DNA from 2 places in the Mesorhizobium sp. RCC_202 genome. Region 2 is predicted to be linked to the other one. Evidence: predicted binding sites of a transcription regulator. Region 2 holds the regulator's gene; the other holds the start of a gene.
The links. The regulator LexA, encoded in region 2, represses DNA repair genes until DNA is damaged. The targets are predictions, from matches to a motif close to TGTTCNNNNTGTGTTCNG.
Positions count from the first base shown of each region.

Region 1 (9,764 bases), on a different contig from region 2:
ACAAGACCGCGGTGAAGTGGGCTGGATCGTGCTGAGCGATCGCCTGCGCGAGCCGCAAGGCGAAGTCCTTCACCTCGGGCCATTCGGCCCGCGGTGTGAGCGGCGCGATAACATGCACGCCTTTTCCGCCGGTCAGCATCGGGAAGGTCGTAAGTCCTAGTGATTTGAGGATGTCGCGGAATTGAAAGGCCGCTGCCCGCACTGCCTCGAAATCCAGCCCCTCGTCGGGGTCGAGATCGAACACAAGGCGGTCGGCCTTCTCCACGTCTTCTATACGCGCTCCCCACCCATGGAACTCAATCGTGCCCATCTGGACACACGTCATAAGTCCCTCAGCATCGTCGACATAAAGATAGGGCTCTTCGTGACCATCCTTTTCGGTAATCCCGACGTGATGGACCTTATCGCCGAAGCTGCCAGCGTCATGCTTCTGAAAGAAGCATTTCTTGGCGCGGCCCTGTGGACAGCGGACAAGACTGATCGGCCTGCTGCCAGCCCAGGGAAGCATGATTGCGGCGACGGCGGCGTAGTGATCGGCAAGCTGACCCTTGGTGATGTTGGATTCGGGGTAGATAACGCGGCCGCGATTGCTGATAGCGACCGTGCTTGTTGCCGGCGCCGGCAGCGTCACTGTCCGGTGGACCGTCTCAAGCACGACGGCTTCCGGCTTTTTGTCCTCGCGCAGGCCGAGATAGCTTGGATGGCGAAGTGTTCCTTCGTTGGTCATCTCGGTGAAGGCGACCTCGGCGACAAGCGTGGGACGCAGCCAGTGCGCGCCACGGACCTCCGCCCGAGGCGCTCCGACGGTGGCGGCTTTCTGTTCGAGCGGCGCCATGATCTTCATCAGCCGCGCCATCTCGGCGGTATCGAAACCGGTCCCAACCTTGCCGGCATAGCGCAGCTTGCCGCCATCATGCACCCCTAGGATCAGCGATCGAAACGCACGATCCTTGTCGGACGGCGTCCAGCCGGCGAGCACGAATTCCTGACGCTTGATGCACTTGATCTTAAGCCAGCTCCCGTCGCGCGCGCCGACATAGTCCGAATCCGCAAGCTTTGAGATTATCCCTTCGAGCCCGGCGCCGCAGAAGCGGTTCAGCAATTCTTCTCCGCGGCCCTGAATATGGTCGGAGTAGCGAAGGATGGGGTGCTTTGCCGGCAGGATTCCCTCCAGTTTCTCCTTGCGCTCTAGGAGCGGCGACCTTGTCAGGTCTTCGCCATCGAGCGCGAGGAGGTCGAAGGCATAATAGTCAATGCTCGCGGAGGTTCCCTTCAAGGCGTTCTGAAGCGCCTGGAAACTCGACCGGCCCTTGGCGTCGATGACAACGGCCTCTCCGTCGATGAGCGCGGAGCGAACCTTGAGCTTTTGCGCCTCCGCCAAAATCGAGGGAAAGCGATCAGACCAGTCCAGGCCGGACCGCGTATAGGCGCGTGCCTCGCCGCCGCCCACCGCGACAAGAATGCGGTAGCCATCATATTTCATTTCGTGAATCCAGCGATCTCCGGCAGGAACCGTGTCCACCAGCTTCGCGAGCTGGACCGGCTGGAACGCTGGCGGCGCAAGCGTGGTTTTAACGCGCGAGCGTGGCTTCGCGCCGGGAGCTAGCGAACCTTTAAGGGCGGGACGAGGCGACGCCGACTTGCTCACTGACTGACTCTCACGAAACTCAACTACCCGATGTGCCATTGGCAATCTGCAGCCTATTTCTTCAACTTCTCCGCAGCGGCATTTAGCTTGTCGCGGTCATTGCCGACACGTTTGATCAGCGCCTCGGCCTGGTCTTTGCTGATGCCGTGCTTGCGGGCGAAGTAATTCACCTCGTAGCCTTCACCGCCGGCGACCTGCCGGCGGTCGGCGGCGCCTCGCTTCGACTTGTTATCTGGCACTGTCCTCTCCCTGGTTTCGATGGCCGTGTCGTCTTGAGGTTCGACCTGTAACGCTTGGCGCGGCTTGTTGATCCTGAGCCGGGCAAGAAATTCGGCATCACCTGAAATCCCGCGTCTTCACCTTGATGTTGTCGATGTGCAGGTCCGGGATATAGATGTCGCGGCTGCGCAGTCCCTTGGGCGGCAGCTCGCGTGGATCGGGCCCCGAGGCGCCATTGCGCACCTGGTCGCCGCGAGCATGCGGCACGGGAAAGCTCCCCTCGCGTTCGCCGACGCTGGCCAATTCGGCGGAAAGGTCGGTGATGCGCCGCGCGACGAGGTGAACCACTTCGCCCTCGCGCTGAATGCGGCCACGCACCGCGACCATGCCGGCCGACAGAACGGTGCGCCGGTGCTGCTCGAACACCTTCGCCCAGACAACCAGGTTTGCGATGCCGGTCTCGTCTTCAAGCGTGATGAACATGACGCCCTTGGCCGAGCCAGGGCGCTGCCGGACGAGCACTATCCCCGCCGCTTCCAGCCATCGGCCGTCGCGCGCCTCCATCGCCTCGGCGCAGGAGACGATACGCCGGCGTCGAAGGTCTTCGCGCAGGAAGGAGACCGGGTGGCTGCGCAGCGTCAGGCCGATATGGCGGTAGTCCTCCACGACCTCACCGCCGGCGGTCATCGGCCGAAGCGCCACCGCCGGTTCGTTGATCTCGGGGACCATCTCCGCCTCACGGGCCGATGCGGCCGCGAACAGGGGGAGCGGCTCGTCGCGCAGCGCCTTGATCGCCCACAGCGCCTCGCGCCGCGCAAGACCGAGTGCTGGCGCGAACGCGTCGGCCTCGGCGAGCTGGACAAGTGCGGCCTGCGGCACGCCGGCGCGCCGCCAGAGATCGTCGACGCAGGCGAAAGGCTGGTCGGCGCGCGTGGCGATGATCCTGCTGGCATAGGCGTTGGCCAGACCACGCACCATGCGCAATCCGAGCCGGACGGCGAAGCGGCCGTCGTCGACGACAGGCTCAAGCGTGCAGTCCCAACGCGAGGCGTTGACGCAGGCCGGCCGGATATCGATCCCGTGCGCGGCCGCGTCGCGCACGATCTGCGCCGGTGCGTAGAAACCCATCGGTTGGCTGTTCAGCAGCGCCGCGCAGAACACATCGGGGTGCCAGCATTTGAGCCAGGCGGAGGCATAGGCGATCAGCGCGAAGGACGCGGCGTGGCTTTCGGGGAAGCCGTAGGAGCCGAACCCTTCGAGCTGCTTGAAGGTCTGCTCGGCGAAGGCGCGCTCGTATCCATTGTCCACCATGCCCTCGATCAGCTTCGTCTTGAATGACGAAACCCCGCCGGTGAATTTGAAAGTGGCCATCGACTTGCGAAGCATGTCGGCTCCGCCCGGTGTGAAGCCCGCGCATTCGATGGCGACGCGCATCGCCTGCTCCTGGAACAGCGGCACGCCAAGCGTCTTGCCGAGCACCTTTTCGAGCTCGGGCTTCGGGTAATGCACCGGCTCCAGCCCCTCCCGCCGGCGCAGATAGGGATGGACCATGTCGCCCTGGATCGGACCGGGGCGCACGATCGCGACCTGCACCACCAGATCGTAAAAGGTCCTCGGCTTCAGCCGCGGCAGCATCGACATCTGCGCCCGGCTCTCGATCTGGAAAGTGCCGAGCGTATCGGCCTTCCGAATCATGGCGTAGGTGCGCGGATCCTCGGCCGGGATGGTCGCAAGGTCGAGCCGGATGCCTTTGGAGTCGGCGAGAAGATCAAGGCCTTTCTTCATGCAGGTCAGCATGCCGAGCGCCAGCACGTCGACCTTCATGAATTTGAGTGCGTCGATATCGTCCTTGTCCCATTCGATCACTTGGCGGTCCTTCATGCTCGCCGGTTCGATCGGTACCAGGTCGTCGAGACGGTCATGGGTGAGCACGAAGCCGCCCGGGTGCTGGCTGAGATGGCGTGGGGCCCCCATCAACTGACGGGCGAGGTCGAGCGTCAGCCGGAGGCGGCGGTCGGCGAGGTTGAGATTGAGCTCTTCGACATGGCGTTCCTCGACGCCCTCCTCGGACCAGCCCCAGACCTGGCCGGTCAGAGTGCGTATGAGATCCTCCGGCAGGCCGAGCGCCTTGCCGACATCGCGCAGCGCCCCCTTGGTGCGGTAGCGGACCACCGTCGAGCACAAGGCTGCGTGGTCGCGGCCATAGGTGTCGAACACCCACTGCATGACGATCTCGCGCCGCTCATGCTCGAAATCGACGTCGATGTCGGGAGGCTCCCGGCGCTCCTCGGAGACGAAACGTTCGAACAAAAGGTCGTTGCGGCCGGGATCGATCGAGGTGATGCCGAGCACATAGCAGACCGCCGAGTTGGCGGCCGAGCCGCGACCTTGGCACAGGATGTCCTTCGATCGCGCGAAGCGCACGATCGCGTTCACGGTCAGGAAGTAGGGCGCATAGTCGAGCTTCTCGATCAGCCGCAGCTCGTGACGCAGCGACGCGACGACGCCGTCCGGCACGCCCTCGGGGTAGCGCGCGGCGGCACCCTGCCAGGTCAGCTTTTCGAGCGCCTGCTGCGGTGTCAGCGACGGGTCGTCCCGCTCCTCGGGGTATTGGTAGGCGAGCTCGTCGAGCGAGAACCGGCAGCGGCCGGCGATCTCGATCGTGCGTGCCAGCGCTTCGGGATAGCGCGCGAAAAGCCGGTGCATCTCCGGCGGCGGCTTTAGATGGCGGTCGGCATGCCGCTCGCGGCGCTCGCCGAGCGCGTCGATGGTGACGTTATGGCGGATTGCGGTGACGACGTCCTGGAGGATGCGGCGCCCTGGCTCGTGGAAAAGCACGTCGTTGGTGACGACGCTCGGCACCCACATCTTGAGGGCAAGTGCTGCCAGGTCGTGAATGCGAAGCTGGTCGTTGGGCCGGCGCCGGAGCGTCAGCGCCATATAGGCCCGATCGCCGAATGCCTCGCGCAGATGTCGCAGGCGTAGCGCGAGCGTCTCATCGGCCAGATCGGGCAAGAGCACGGCGATGAGGCCGACGCCGTAGGCAACGACATCGCTCCACTCCAGCCGGCATTTCCCCTTGCCGGCGCGACCCTTGCCGAGCGAGAGCAGCCTGCACAGCCGGGAATAGGCGTCGCGGTCCGTCGGGTAGACGAGCAGCGACATGCCGTCGGTGAGGTCAAGCCGGCAGCCGACGATGAGGCGCACGCCCGTCGTCCTGGCCGCCTCATGGGCGCGAACGATGCCGGCGAGGCTGTTGCGATCGGCGACGGCCAGTGTCTCGATGCCGAGAAGGGCTGCCTGCGAAAACAGTTCTTCTGCGGAGGATGCGCCGCGCAGAAAGCTGAAATGCGAGGTGACCTGCAATTCGGCATAACGGACGTCGCTCATCCGAACACCCCATGCAGGAACCACCGGTGCGAGCCGGTCGTTGCGTCCTCGCCGTCGCCGGCGCGATAGAGCCAGTAGCGCTCGCCGGCGTCGTCCTCGACCCTGAAATAATCGCGCACCGCCGCCAGCTCGGCGTCGCGCTTCCACCATTCGCCGAAGATCCGCTCCGGACCGTCCGCGCGCTTCACCCGTCGGCGCACTCCGCGCCAGGTGAAGGACACCGGCGGATGATCGGGCAGCAGCGCCACTGTCTCGACCGGATCCGGCTGCGCCAGCAGGCGCGATGGCCGTGGCCAATGGCCTGGCCAGCTCGCGCCGGTATCGGCAGCCATCGCCGGGATCTTGCCAACCGAACGCTCCGGCACGTCGCTGGCGACAGGCGCAAGCCGGTAGACGGCGCGCTCGCCGACGCGGTTCATCAGCGTATCGATGAGGTCGGATACATCGGGCACGCTTTCCTCGACGAGGGTGCTCACGACCTGACTGCGCTCTAGGGGTTCGGCTGATGTCGCCGCCAAGATCATCATCTCGATGCCGAAGCCCGGCGCGATGGTCTCGATCCTGTCGCAAAGCAGCCGGGTCAACCGCTTGGCGTCCCGGACGGGCTTCGCCATGCCGACACGGATTGCCTGGGCCTGGCTATCGACGCGCTGGCAGATGAGATCGAGACGGCGCGCGCCGACGCCGCGCCGTTCCATCAGGTCGCAGAGCTGGATCACAAGTTTGCCGATGTAGCGCGCAATTGTCTCGGCCGAGCCGATCGGCTCGGCGAAAGCACGGCGGACTTCGACGATGTCGGGTGGGCGAACCTGGTCTATCGGCTCAGCGACGTTGCCAAGGGCTTGATCGGTACGGCGGCCGATCTCCGGACCGAAGCGCAGGGCGAGCGGCGCGCGAGGCTGTTTGAGGAGATCGCCGATCCATTGGAAGCCGAGCCTTCGCAGCTCGGTCGCCGTCGAAGGCCCCACCCGCAGCGCCTCGAGCGCAAGCGGTTCGAGGATGGATTGGCCGTGGCCGGCCGGCGCAATGAGGATCGACTGCGCGCCATATCGGGCCAGCGCATGCGCCGCGCCCCAGCTGTCGGCGATCGCCGCGCGCGCGACGATGCCGGACATGGCCAGTCGCCCGACCATGCCCTCCAGCATGGCGATCTCGCCGCCATGGAGATGGTCGGCGCCTGTCGTGTCGATGATGATCCCGTCGGGACGATCGGGCGCCACGATCGGTGCAAAACGAAGCATCCAGACGGCGAGCCGCTCAAGGCCTTCGGCATCCGCTTGCGGGTCGGCGTCCTGGATCGCAAGGCCCGGCACTAGCACCTGCGCCTTCGTCACGGGCATGCCGGGGCGCAGGCCGGCGGCGAATGCCGCGGCGTCGGCCGCGAGCACAACGCGCCTGTTTTTATCGCGGCCGATCAGAACCAGCGGGGCGTCAGCCGGCGGCGTGGCGTCGCCGGCCTTGCGCCGCACCCGATCGGTGGGCCAGGTCGGCAGGAACAGCGAGACGACCCGTGCCATCGCACGCCTCCAATTCGAAATCGGAACTTTCGCCCGCGCGGGCGCGCATCAATTCGACGAGCCATCGGTGCCGGCCGACGCCTGGTACAGGCAGCGGCGCCGAGGGCAGGACCGAGATGCGCCAGCGCGTCATCGCGGCCGTCGGCTGGCCGAAATCGACCGCCTCCGTCTGCCGCCGCCATCTTCGCAGCGCGATCCCGACCGTATGGGCCTCCTCGGCGGCGAGCTGCAGTCGCCGCGAGGCCGTCATCGTCAGGCGCGCGACTTCACCGACGACCGCGCCCAGCCCGCCATGCCGGATGCCTTCCTCCATGCAGGCGAGGATTGTCTTGTCGTCGCCGGCCTCGACATAGATGACGCGGTCCGGTTTCAGGCCGGCTTGCGCGAGCGCCGGGGCGAACAGGTCGGGACGGGTGATGCACCACAAGACTTTGCCTCTTGTGCGCGCCGCCACACCACCCGCGAATAAGGCGGCTGCCGCACCATCGATGGCGCCGTTGCCCCCGCCGGCGATCTCATGCAGCGCGCCGAGCGCCAGTCCGCCGCCTGGGAGTCGTGCATCCATCTCCGCGATTCCGAAAGGAAGCACCGATCTGGCGCGACGACTTCGGCCCTCGATCTTCTCGATGTGCGCGCGCAAGGCGTCGATGGCGGGCTCCGGCCGCAAGATGGTCGTTGACCTCCAAAAAGTGTATTTGAGAATGTTCCCTATTTGTTCTACGTTAGGGAATGGGAGTCAAGTGGGGTCACGCCGTAAGGACACACGCAGGCACATTTGTCGCCTCAAGTGCATTCGATCTGGGGGCCAATCGGATGCTCTCGGCCGAGTCTAGAAGGCCGTTGATTTGGGCCCGGCTATTTCGCGTCAGATGTGTACATCTGCAAGGTATCTGGCCGCGGTGATTGTGCATCATGACGAATAGGCCCAGAGTACCCGAGAAATAAATCGCTAAAAACGAAACACCATGGATGCTCACGATAAAGCGCGGATGACCTCGTTCCCTGGTGGGATCTATCTGGATCACCATGCGACAACGCCGGTGGATCGGCGCGTCGCAGATGTTGTCATGCGCTGTATGGTTGAAGAGTTCGGGAACGCGAACAGCGTCGACCACGTCTACGGTGAGCGCGCGGCCGCAGCGATAGAATCGGCGACCTATTCGGTCGCAGAGCTGTTCTCAGCCGAAGCCGACAACGTTCTCTTCACTTCTGGCTCTACTCAAGCCTTGGAGCTTGCATTCGCCCACGCACTGGGAACGCGCCGAGGTTCTCCCCTAAGGTTGGCTCTATCACGCGTAGAGCACCCTGCGATTATCGACATCGCGAAACGCGCGGAACATCGCGGCCTTGCAAGTCTCCGATGGCTGGACGTTTCGTCGGACGCGTCGATTGATCTGGGCCAAGTTGAGCAGTTGGTATCGGAAATCGACCTTCTTTGCCTTATGGCGGCCAACAACGAAGTCGGGACGGTCTACCCGATCGCCGATGCCTACGAAATAGCTGCGGACGCCGGAGTCTCGATATTGGTGGACGCTACTCAGGCTGCTGGGCGGATCGAAATCGATCTATCGGAAACGCCCTTCGACTACCTGGTCCTCAGCGGTCACAAGATTTACGCGCCGAAAGGCGTCGGCGCGCTTATTTCGCCGATCTACAAGGCGGACGACAATCATGGGATCGCCGGTAGTCACCCACCCACGCCCAACGTCCCCGCGATCGTGGGCCTGGGGGTCGCCTGCCGGCTCATGGTCGAGCAAGGTGGAGCGGATGAGCGGCGGATTAAGGAATTGAGGGATCTCATGTTGGATGAGTTGAGGTCGATCGTGCCCAACCTGTTGTTGAACGGCGGTGCGACCAGATTGTCCGGCAATCTTCACGTCTCGGCTCCAGGCGCGCCTAACGACCTCGTTGTATCAAGATTGCGCGGGCAGGTGGCCATCTCGACCGGAGCGGCCTGCATGTCTGGCGCGCAAGGCGCCTCGCACGTGCTCCAGGCCATGAAACTGCCGCAAGATGTTCAGGAAAGCGCACTCCGCATAGGTCTAGGGCGATCGACCTCGCGTGAGGATGTGATAGAGGCGGCTCAACACATCGGTTCGGCTATCACGGCGGTGAAAATGACCTTGGGACTGCAGCATGCTTGAAGTCACCCGCCATGGTGTGGGGCCTTTTCGTTTCTCAGGACATGAATCCTTTGCCTGCCGATACGCTTGGCTCCCGAAGGCCTATCGCGCGATTACCTACGATCCGGCGATGTTTTCCGACGACGAACGAAGCATGGTGGAGTTAGGGATCGGCAAGAACATGGTCCGCTCCCTGCGCTTCTGGGTTGACGCCATGGGAGTCGCCTCGCCCGCCGACGACCGAGGCCACAGGCCCACGGAGTTTGGTGATGCCGTCTTCGCCCCAAATGGGTTGGATCCCTACTTGGAGGACGAGCGCACCTTGTGGCTTCTTCACTGGAACGTTTCCTCGCGGGCGAATCCAGCCCTGTTCGCCTGGGCCCACATGCTTTCCGAGTGGTCCTATCCCGAATTCACTCGGTCCGAGGCGCTGGACTCGTTTCGCCGGCGGTCGGTGTCTCTTGGCAACAGTCACTCGGACGTGACCCTTGGCCAGCATCTCGACGTCTTCCTGCACACATATGTCGGAACGCAGAGTGCCAAGGTCGCCATCGAGGACTCTCTTGACGGCCCGCTGGTCGGCCTGAAGCTCATCGTGCCAGCAGGCGAGCGCCGCAATGCTTCTGGTCGTTGGGAAACCGTCTATGCCTTTCGCCGAGAGCCCAAGCCTGACATCACCGACGCCGTGTTCGAGTTTTGCGTGAATGACTTCTGGGACAGCTCCGCGCCCGGAGAGGCCACATTGTCTTTGAGGGCCGTGACTACGGCGGCCGGATCGCCGGGGCAGGTATTCAAGCTCGCGGAGGACGACGTCAGACAGCGTCTGGAAGCGATATCTCGACGTCCTGGCTCCACGCTGCGCTATCA
Region 1 covers NZ_JBFUPO010000002.1:144,832-154,595, reverse strand. The annotation lists gene ligD (DNA ligase D) at 1-1,648, opposite strand, end outside; gene AB6802_RS04950 (DUF3606 domain-containing protein) at 1,702-1,887, opposite strand; gene AB6802_RS04945 (error-prone DNA polymerase) at 1,985-5,257, opposite strand; gene AB6802_RS04940 (DUF6504 family protein) at 5,254-6,774, opposite strand; gene AB6802_RS04935 (ImuA family protein) at 6,689-7,441, opposite strand; gene AB6802_RS04930 (cysteine desulfurase family protein) at 7,740-8,918, shown strand; gene AB6802_RS04925 (DUF4007 family protein) at 8,911-9,764, shown strand, end outside.
Region 1: a site for LexA is predicted at 7,477-7,494, ahead of AB6802_RS04935 (ImuA family protein). Genes of this name have one in related genera too.

Region 2 (9,764 bases):
GATCATCGCCGATGCCTATGCCCGCGAGATTCTCCAGGTGACGCCCGAAGACATCTTTGTCGGCTCGCCGCCGCTGGCCTTCACCTTCGGCCTCGGCGGCCTCGCGATTTTCCCTTTGCGCTTCGGCGCTGCGGCGACACTGCTGGAGCAGGCGACACCGCCCAACATGATCCACATCATCGAGACCTACAAGGCAACCATCTCCTTCACCGCGCCGACCGCCTACCGCGCCATGCTGAAAGCCATGGATGAAGGCGCCGACCTGTCGTCGCTGCGGGTCGCCGTTTCGGCCGGCGAGACGCTGCCCGCCCCTGTCTTCGACGAGTGGACGCGCAAGACCGGCAAGCCGATCCTCGACGGCATCGGAGCGACCGAGATGCTGCACATCTTCATTTCCAACCGCTTCGGCGATAGGAAGCCGGCTTCGACCGGCAAGCCGGTGGGCGGCTACGAGGCGCGCATTGTCGATGACGCGATGCGCGAGTTGCCGCGCGGCACGATTGGCAGGCTGGCGGTGCGCGGCCCGACCGGTTGCCGCTACATGGCCGATACCCGCCAGGCAGACTATGTCCGCGACGGCTGGAACCTGACCGGTGACACCTTCGTGCAGGACGAGGACGGCTTCTTCCATTTCGCCGCCCGCTCCGACGACATGATCGTCAGCGCCGGCTACAACATTGCCGGCCCTGAGGTCGAAGCAGCACTTCTGTCACACCCCGACGTCACGGAATGCGCCGTCATCGGCGCCGAGGATAGCGAACGCGGTCAGATCGTCGAGGCGCATGTCGTGCTGGCAACCGGCGTGGCGCCGGACGCCGCGACGGTCAGACGCCTGCAGGATCACGTCAAGGCAACGATCGCGCCTTACAAATACCCCAGGTCAGTAAAGTTCATCGCGGCCTTGCCCAAGACCCAGACCGGCAAGATCCAGCGTTTTCGTCTACGCAGCGAAAAGGCCCATTAAGCGGGCGATTCCGCTTCAGGTAACGGCCGTCTTGACCGCAAAGCGCGCGTCCTGCCAGGCGCCTGTGCGCAGGATATCCTCCAGCACGCCGACCGCATCCCAGACATCGCGATAGCCGACATAGAGCGGCGTGAAGCCGAAGCGAATGGTGGACGGCGCGCGGAAATCGCCGATGACGCCACGCTCGATCAAGGCGCGCATCACCTGGTAGCCGTTGGGATGGGCGAAGGACACCTGGCTGCCGCGCTCGGCGCCATCGCGTGGACTTTCTAGCTCGAGGCCAAAGGCGCCGCATCTGGCTTCGACAAGCTGGATGAACAGATCCGTCAGCGCGATGCTTTTGTCGCGCACGACGGTCATGTCGACCTCGTCCCAGAGATTGAGCGCGCCCTTCAGCGCCCGCATCGACAACACCGGCTGCGTTCCGCACAGGAACCGGCGAATGCCCGAGCCTGCGGCATAACCCTGTTCGAAGGCGAAAGGCCTTGCATGGCCCCACCAGCCGCTGAGCGGCTGGCGGATGTCGCCGTGGTGGCGGTTCGCGGCATAGATGAAGGCCGGCGCGCCCGGACCGCCATTGAGATATTTGTAGGTGCAGCCGATGGCGAAATCGGCATTCGAGCCGTCGAGATTCACCGGCAGCGCACCCGCCGTATGGCAGAGATCCCAGACGATCAACGCGCCGGCCTGGTGGGCCTTGCGCGTTAGCGTCGCCATGTCGCGCAACCGACCGGACTTGTAGTTGACGTGGTTGACGAGGATGACGGCGACGCGTTCGTCGATCAATTCCTCGATCGCCGGGGCGTCGACGCCTTCCAGGCTCAGCACCGTGCCGGGCCGTGTCGAGGCCACGCCTTCCGCCATGTAGAGGTCGGTCGGAAAGCTATCGCCCTCGGCAACGATGACGGACCGTTCAGGCCGCATGGCCAGCGCTGCATGCAAAACCTTGTAGATGTTGATCGAAGTCGTATCGCAGACGACCGTCTGGCCGGATCCGGCGCCAATCAAGCGCCCAAGCTGGTCACCCAATTCGACGGGCATGTCGAACCAGCCGGCGGTGTTCCAGGCGCGGATCAGATCCTGCGCCCATTCACGCCTGGCGGCGTTTTCGATCTCGCTGAAGACATCGGATGAAGCGGCACCCAGTGAATTGCCGTCGAGATAGATGACCCCATCGGGCAGCACGAAGCGATCGCGCATGGAGCGCAACGGATCGGCGGCGTCCATCGCCTCAACAGACGCCAGATCAGGAATTCCCGTCATTATGCAATTGCCTCCCGTTCGGGCCCGACGCAGCATATGAAGCTACCGCCGGCCATGCGCGGTTTGTCTCACCGCCGTCCACGCTACGGCAAGACCCTTTTGTCCTTGTCCGCTGGTCCATCGATGCCAGGCGAGAGATCGGAATTATGCCGACGTTGGCCTTTTGAGTTCGTTTCGTTCACGGTGCCGCAGATGAATCGGGTGGCAGAGCCTATCCCGCCCTGCGCATTCACGATGTGGACGTCCCCGTCTCCTGTGAACGATGGGGTTGTAAAATGGAACGGAATCAAGACCTAAGGCTCAGCCGGCCCTCGCAACGGCATCCGCGCCGACGCAACATGGTTTCGGCTGTCCTAACAAATTCACTAAACTTTAAACGGTTGCGGAACACAACTGGAACAGATAGTGTTTGTTCTGGGTTTGTTTTTCTGATTCTGGTTTCTGAACCCTTGGGGGCGGCCGATGCTGACGCGCAAACAACATGAACTCCTGATGTTCATCCACGAACGTCTGAAAGAGAGCGGCATTCCTCCGTCCTTCGACGAAATGAAGGAAGCGCTCGACCTTGCGTCGAAGTCCGGCATCCACCGACTGATCACGGCGCTGGAAGAACGCGGTTTCATTCGCCGGCTGCCCAACCGGGCGCGGGCATTGGAAGTGCTGCGGCTGCCCGATTCGATCGCGCCCGGCCTCAATGCCGCGAGGAAGTTTTCGCCAAGCGTCATCCAGGGCGGCCAGGGCCAAGGCAATCTCGGCCGGCAGATCAAGCCGGCGGCTTCATCGCGCGCACCCTCGCCGAGCAATGACGACGATGCCGTTTCGGCCATCTCTATCCCGGTCATGGGCCGCATCGCCGCCGGTGTACCGATCGACGCCATTCAGCACCGGACGCATTCGATCTCCGTGCCGCCGGACATGATCACGGGCGGCGAGCATTACGCGCTCGAGGTCAAGGGCGACTCGATGATCGAGGCCGGCATCTTCGACGGCGACACCGTCATCATCCGCAACGCCGACACGGCGAGCCCGGGCGAGATCGTCGTGGCGCTGGTCGACGATGAGGAAGCGACGCTCAAGCGCTTCCGCCGCAAGGGCGCCTCGATCGCGCTCGAAGCCGCCAACCCGGCCTATGAGACGCGCATCTTCGGGCCTGACCGGGTCAAGGTGCAGGGCAAGCTTGTCGGGCTGATCAGACGTTACTGAGCAATTCCAGGAAAAGTGCACAGCGGTTTTCCGTCCGGAATTGCGTAGCGATCTACTGAGCCGGCGGCGAGGGCTTCGCATCCGCCCTCTCCGGCTTTTTGTACGGCGCTAGCCCCCTCGCCTCGCGCGCGTATTTCCGCTGCTCGTGCCAGGGCCGGTACGGCTGCTCGACGGCGTAGCGAACGACTGGCCGCGCCGTTGCCGACTGCGTGTCGAAGAAGACGGCGGCACTGCCGTCAAGCGCGAGCTGCCGCTTGGTAACGACGAGAATGCGCGGATCCCAGCACGGATTGTAGGCCGTGGCGTCGTTGATGACGATGAGGTCGGCGAAGCCGCAGGCTGGGCGTGCGCTGTCGCGGGTCTCGGCGAGCGCGACGATCGCGCCGGATGGATGCCGGCCGATGCACAGGTCACCGGTGCAGTAGAAAGGTGAGCCCGGCGGCAGGTCGACTGGATCGGCGACGTCCAACGCGCCTCTGGCGAAGATCTCCGGCGGCACGATCGTTTCCGACTGCAGCGCTCGCTTCCAGTTGTCGGTCGTGAATTCGTTGGCGCGCTCACGGTTGATGGCGAGCTCGCCGCCGCCGATCGGCATCGCCACCAGATGCGCATCCTCCGAAATGAGAAGGTCCGGGGTGCGCACATGCGGAATGGCCAGCAAGGCGGCAAGCGCGAAGGGCGCGGCGGCGAGCCTCAGCCAGGTGGTCGCCATGGTGGCGATGACAAGCGCGATCGTTGCCAGAAGCACCGACTGGATCGAGATCAGGCCGACAGCGTCGACCGGCGAGCGCTCGGAAATCCATGCCGAAATCGCAACCATCGCCGTCAGGCCCTTGCCCATCACATAGAGGAACGGGCCGTCGAGGCCGAAGGGCATGGCCAATGCGCTCAGCACTGCAAACGGCATGACGATCAGTGAGACGATCGGCATGACCGCAAGGTTGGCCACCAGGCTGAGCGGCGATACGCGCTGGAAATGCCAAATGGCGAACAGCACCGTCGCGCTGCCGGCGATCAGCGATGTCATGGCCGCGCCGCCGACGCCAACCGCCAGTTTTCTCGACCAGAAACCCAGGAATGAATGCTTTGCCGGCGGCGCCCGTATTTTGTCGGCGCGGTAGTCGGCCCAGCCGGCATAGGCGCCGACGAGCGCCGCGGTCGCGGCAAACGACATCTGGAAGCTCGGGCCGACCACCTCGTGCGGCGAAACCAGGATGACGGCGATGGCCGAGATCGCCAGATTGCGCATGGTCAGCGCCGCGCGATCGAAAAGCACCGCAATCAGCATCACCGCCAGCATGATGAAGCTGCGCTCGGCCGCGACCACGATGCCGGAGATGACGAGATAAGCGGCGATCGAGATGAGCGCGATTGCCGCGGCGTATTTCTTCACCGGCCGGCGCGACGAGAAATCGGGAAACAGCGCGAAGGCGCCGCGCAACAGCACCAGATCGTGCCGGCGACCAGCGCCATATGCAGGCCCGAGATCGAGATGATGTGATAGATGCCGGTGCGCCGCATGGACTCGTTGATCTCTTCGGGAATGCCGGCGCGCACGCCGACAATCAACGCCGCCGCGATCTCGCCTTCGGATCCGCCGATCTTGGATCTGATATGGTCAGCGATGTTTTCCCGCGCATTCTCAATGGCCAGAGCGACGCTCGAACCAAACGGCGCGTCGGCCGTCGCTGAAACCAGTTTTGGATCGCCCAGGAAAAATCCGCTGCCGCCGATGCCGGTAAAATAGCTATCGAAGGAAAAGTCGTAGCTGTCCGGCCGCACCGGCCCTGTCGGTGGCAAGAGCTTGGCGTAGCCGGTCAGGATCGATCCGGCCCGCATGTCGGGTGGGATCCGGCGCGCCGAAAGCCTGACGCGCTCCGGCGCATAGCGCAACGTCGGACGCGCGGTTGAAATCAGGTCGATGGTCAGCCTGACGCGGCCGTTGGCGGTCGGCTCGGCGATGACCAGGCGGCCGGTCAGCCGGGTCTGGATTTCGGACCCGAGCATCGGTGTTGCCGCCCGCCATGTCTCGACCTTGGCAGCCAGAAAGCCCAGGGCGCAGAACAGCGTGGCCATGAAGATGAGATGCGTTCTCGGCCAGGAACGGAAAACGACCGCGCACACGGCCATCAGGGTCACCGTCGCAAGCGGCCTGTAGAGATCGGGCTCGGTGCTGAGCGAGAAGTAATAGATGACGCCGGCGGCCAGAAACACCGGCACCAGCAGGAAGCCGATGCCGCGATCGAGCTCCGTGGTTGCAGCGACACCGATGCCTTGCCGAAGTACCGGAAGCGAAAGGCGGCGAAGCTGCTTGCGCAGTGTGACGATTGGCGCCGGCAAAACCGGGCGTGGCGCGCCGCGGCTTTGCGGTGAGATTTCAGTGGGGGTTAGCGGAGTCGCCGGGAGTGAAACCGGTACCGCTTCGACCGCATTGACGTCGGCAAACAGCAGGCGTTCGCTGACGCCAGCTGCCGTCACCTCGCCCTCTCCCGCGCCCCGGCCTCGTCCAGCCATCGGGTCTGCCCCTTGCGCCCAAGACCGCCTATGCTACATGAACCCGCACCGCGCGAAAGTCCGCGCGAAAAATGCGTGTTTTCCTGCGCCGCTTTCCGAGAGTTTCATGTCCGACAAGGTCGTCACCCGTTTTGCCCCATCGCCGACAGGCTACCTGCATATCGGCGGCGCGCGCACGGCGCTGTTCAACTGGCTCTACGCCAGGCACACCGGCGGCTCGATGCTGCTGCGCATCGAGGATACCGATCGCGAGCGCTCCACCGAGGCGGCGACTGCCGCCATTCTGGACGGACTGACCTGGCTCGGGCTTTCCTGGGAAGGCGACGCCGTCTCCCAGTTCCAGCGCGCGCCGCGCCATCGCGAGGTGGCCGAGGAACTCGTGCGCCTGGGCAAGGCCTATTACGCCTATGAGACGCCCGCCGAGCTCGAGGCGATGCGCGAGGCCGCGCGCGCCAAGGGCCTGCCGCCGCGCTACAATGGCGCATGGCGCGACCGTGACCCGTCCGAGGCGCCTGCCGGTGTCCGAGGCGCCATCCGCATCAAGGCGCCGGCCGAGGGCGAAACCGTCGTGCACGACCGTGTGCAGGGCGAGGTACGCTTCCCCAACAAGGATCTCGACGATTTCATCATCCTGCGTTCGGACGGTGTCCCGACCTACATGCATGCCGTCGTCGTCGACGACCACGACATGGGCGTCACCCACATTATCCGCGGCGACGATCATCTGACCAATGCCGCGCGCCAGACCGTGATCTACAACGCCATGGGCTGGGACGTGCCGTCGATGTCGCATATCCCGCTGATCCACGGCGCCGACGGCGCCAAGCTGTCGAAGCGGCATGGCGCGCTCGGCGTCGAGGCCTATCGCGCCATGGGTTACCTGCCCGAGGCGCTGCTCAACTATCTGGCCCGGCTCGGCTGGAGCCATGGCGATGACGAGGTGATATCGATCAAGGACATGATCGCCTGGTTCGACATCGGCGACGTCAACAAGGGTGCTGCGCGCTTCGACTTCGCCAAGCTCGATGCGCTGAATGGCGTCCACATGCGCAAGATGGACGATCACGCGCTGTTCGACATTTTCGTCGCCACCTTGCCTTATCTCGATGGTGGCCCGGCGCTGGCGGCTAAGCTCGACGACAAGCGCAAGGCGCAGCTACTTGCAGCCATGCCCGGCCTCAAGGAACGGGCAAAAACCCTGGTCGAGTTACTCGACGGCGCGTCATTCCTTTTCGTTGAGCGGCCCTTGCCGCTGGATGAGAAGGCGGCAGGCTTGCTCAATGCCGATGCGCGCGCCATCCTGCGGGGGGCCCATGCGGCGCTGGCGACGGTTTCCGGCGACTGGATCGCGGCTTCGGCAGAGGCTGCGATCCGCGACTTCGCGCAGGCCGGCGGCCACAAGCTCGGCGCCGTGGCGCAGCCACTTCGGGCGGCGCTGACCGGCCGCAGCACATCGCCCGGCGTCTTCGACGTGCTTGCCGTGCTGGGTCGCGAGGAAAGCCTGGCGCGGATTGGCGATCAAATCGATTAGGTGTGAACTGGCCCAAGAAGATTGGCATTGAAAGGTGTGTTTCGCAGTGCAACATTAGGCCTTGGCCCAATCTGGCACGCACCTCCTAAAATGCGGTGGCGAGTTCGCGCATTCCGGTGACTTCACGTGTCGTTGGCAGGATTTGCCTTGCCGGCATGAGGATACAAAAGGAGTTTGAGAATGAGCGAAGCTGCGAAAAAGCTGGACACGGGCAGCAAAGCGCACCCGTCGACTGCCACGCTCGATTTGAACGGCAAGACGCACGAGTTGAAGGTGCGAAGCGGGACGGTCGGACCTGATGTCATCGACATCGGCGCGCTCTACAGCACCACCGGCGCCTTCACCTACGATCCGGGGTTCACGTCGACGGCAAGCTGCGAGTCGGCGATCACCTTCATCGATGGCGACGCCGGCATTCTCCTGCATCGCGGCTTCCCGATCGACCAGCTTGCCGAACATGGCGACTTCCTCGAAGTCTGCTATCTGCTGCTTTATGGCGAGCTGCCGACCAAGGCGCAGAAGGACGACTTCGACTACCGCGTGACGCGCCACACCATGGTGCATGAGCAGATGTCGCGCTTCTTCACCGGCTTCCGCCGCGACGCGCATCCGATGGCCGTGATGTGCGGCGTCGTTGGCGCGCTGTCGGCCTTCTATCACGATTCGACCGACATCTCGGACCCGTACCAGCGCATGATCGCCTCGATGCGCCTGATCGCCAAGATGCCGACGATCGCCGCGATGGCGTATAAATACCATATCGGCCAGCCCTTCATTTACCCGAAGAACGATCTCGGCTTCGCCGCCAACTTCCTGCATATGTGCTTTGCCGTGCCGTGCGAGGAGTACAAGATCAATCCGGTGCTGGCGCGCGCCATGGACCGCATCTTCATCCTGCATGCCGACCACGAGCAGAACGCCTCGACCTCGACCGTTCGCCTCGCCGGCTCGTCGGGCGCCAATCCCTTCGCCTGCATCGCCGCCGGCATCGCCTGCCTGTGGGGTCCCGCCCATGGCGGCGCCAATGAAGCGGCGCTGAACATGCTGGGCGAGATCGGCCATGTCGATCACATCCCGGAGTTCATCGCCCGCGCCAAGGACAAGAACGATCCGTTCCGCCTGATGGGCTTCGGCCACCGCGTCTACAAGAATTACGATCCGCGTGCGAAAATCATGCAGAAGACCGCGCATGAAGTGCTGGGCGAGCTCGGCATCAAGGACGATCCGCTGCTCGACATCGCCATGGAGCTGGAAAAGATCGCGCTGACCGACGAGTACTTCATCGAAAAGAAACTCTACCCGAACGTCGACTTCTACTCCGGCATCACGCTGAAGGCGCTGGGCTTCCCCACCACCATGTTCACCGTGCTGTTCGCGGTTGCGCGCACCGTCGGCTGGATCGCGCAGTGGAAGGAAATGATCGAGGATCCGCACCAGAAGATCGGCCGCCCGCGCCAGCTCTACACCGGCGCCACCGAACGCGACTACGTGCCGATTGCGAAAAGATGAGCGAGTAGCGAGTAGGGAGTAGTGAATAGGGAAGAGGGTCGAGCACTTACTCAGCCCTACTCCCTACTCTCTATTCGCTCTCTTGATGCACCCCATCACCACCTCGGCGGCAATCTCGCCGGATGGTCGCTCGGTCGCCATGCGGCGGGCGATGTCGGCAAAGCCGGCCTTCTGCCAGGCGCGCATGCCGGTGTCGGCGAACAATGCTTCCAGCTGCCGCGCCAGATTCTCCGGCCGGACATACAGGTCATAAAACTCGGGAACCAGCGCGCGGTCGGAAATCAGGTTGGGCAGCAGCGCCGACCATGCGGTCACCAGGTGCAGCAGAATTTTGCGGGCGATCGGATCGAGCTTGTAGCTTGAAACCATCGGCACACCGGCAAGCGCCAGCTCGAGCGAGACCGTTCCCGAGGCAATCATGGCCGCGTCGGCCTTGCCGAAAGCCTGCCACTTGCGCTCCGGCTCGGTTACGATTTCCGGTTTCTCGTCCCAGGTCGCGACCGACGCCTTCACCAGATCGGCAACATGCGGAACCGTCGGCAACAGCACACGCAGGCGGTGGCCGCGCTGGTGCAACACCGACACCGTCTTGCCGAAGGGTTCCAACAGCCGGCGCACCTCGCCACGGCGCGAGCCCGGCAGCACGAGCAACGTCTTCACGCGATCGTCGGCAAGGTCGCGCGCCAGGCTCTGAGCCTTGGCGGCGGCGAGCACGCCTGGATCTTGGGTCAGGCGGTGGCCGACATAGGTGCCGGGCGGCCCGCCGAGACGGCCAAGCGC
Region 2 covers NZ_JBFUPO010000005.1:132,919-142,682, forward strand. The annotation lists gene AB6802_RS13460 (AMP-binding protein) at 1-964, shown strand, start outside; gene kynU (kynureninase) at 980-2,227, opposite strand; gene lexA (transcriptional repressor LexA) at 2,690-3,430, shown strand; partial or broken gene AB6802_RS13475 (ComEC/Rec2 family competence protein) at 3,483-5,944, opposite strand; gene gltX (glutamate--tRNA ligase) at 6,051-7,475, shown strand; gene gltA (citrate synthase) at 7,656-8,984, shown strand; gene lpxB (lipid-A-disaccharide synthase) at 9,048-9,764, opposite strand, start outside.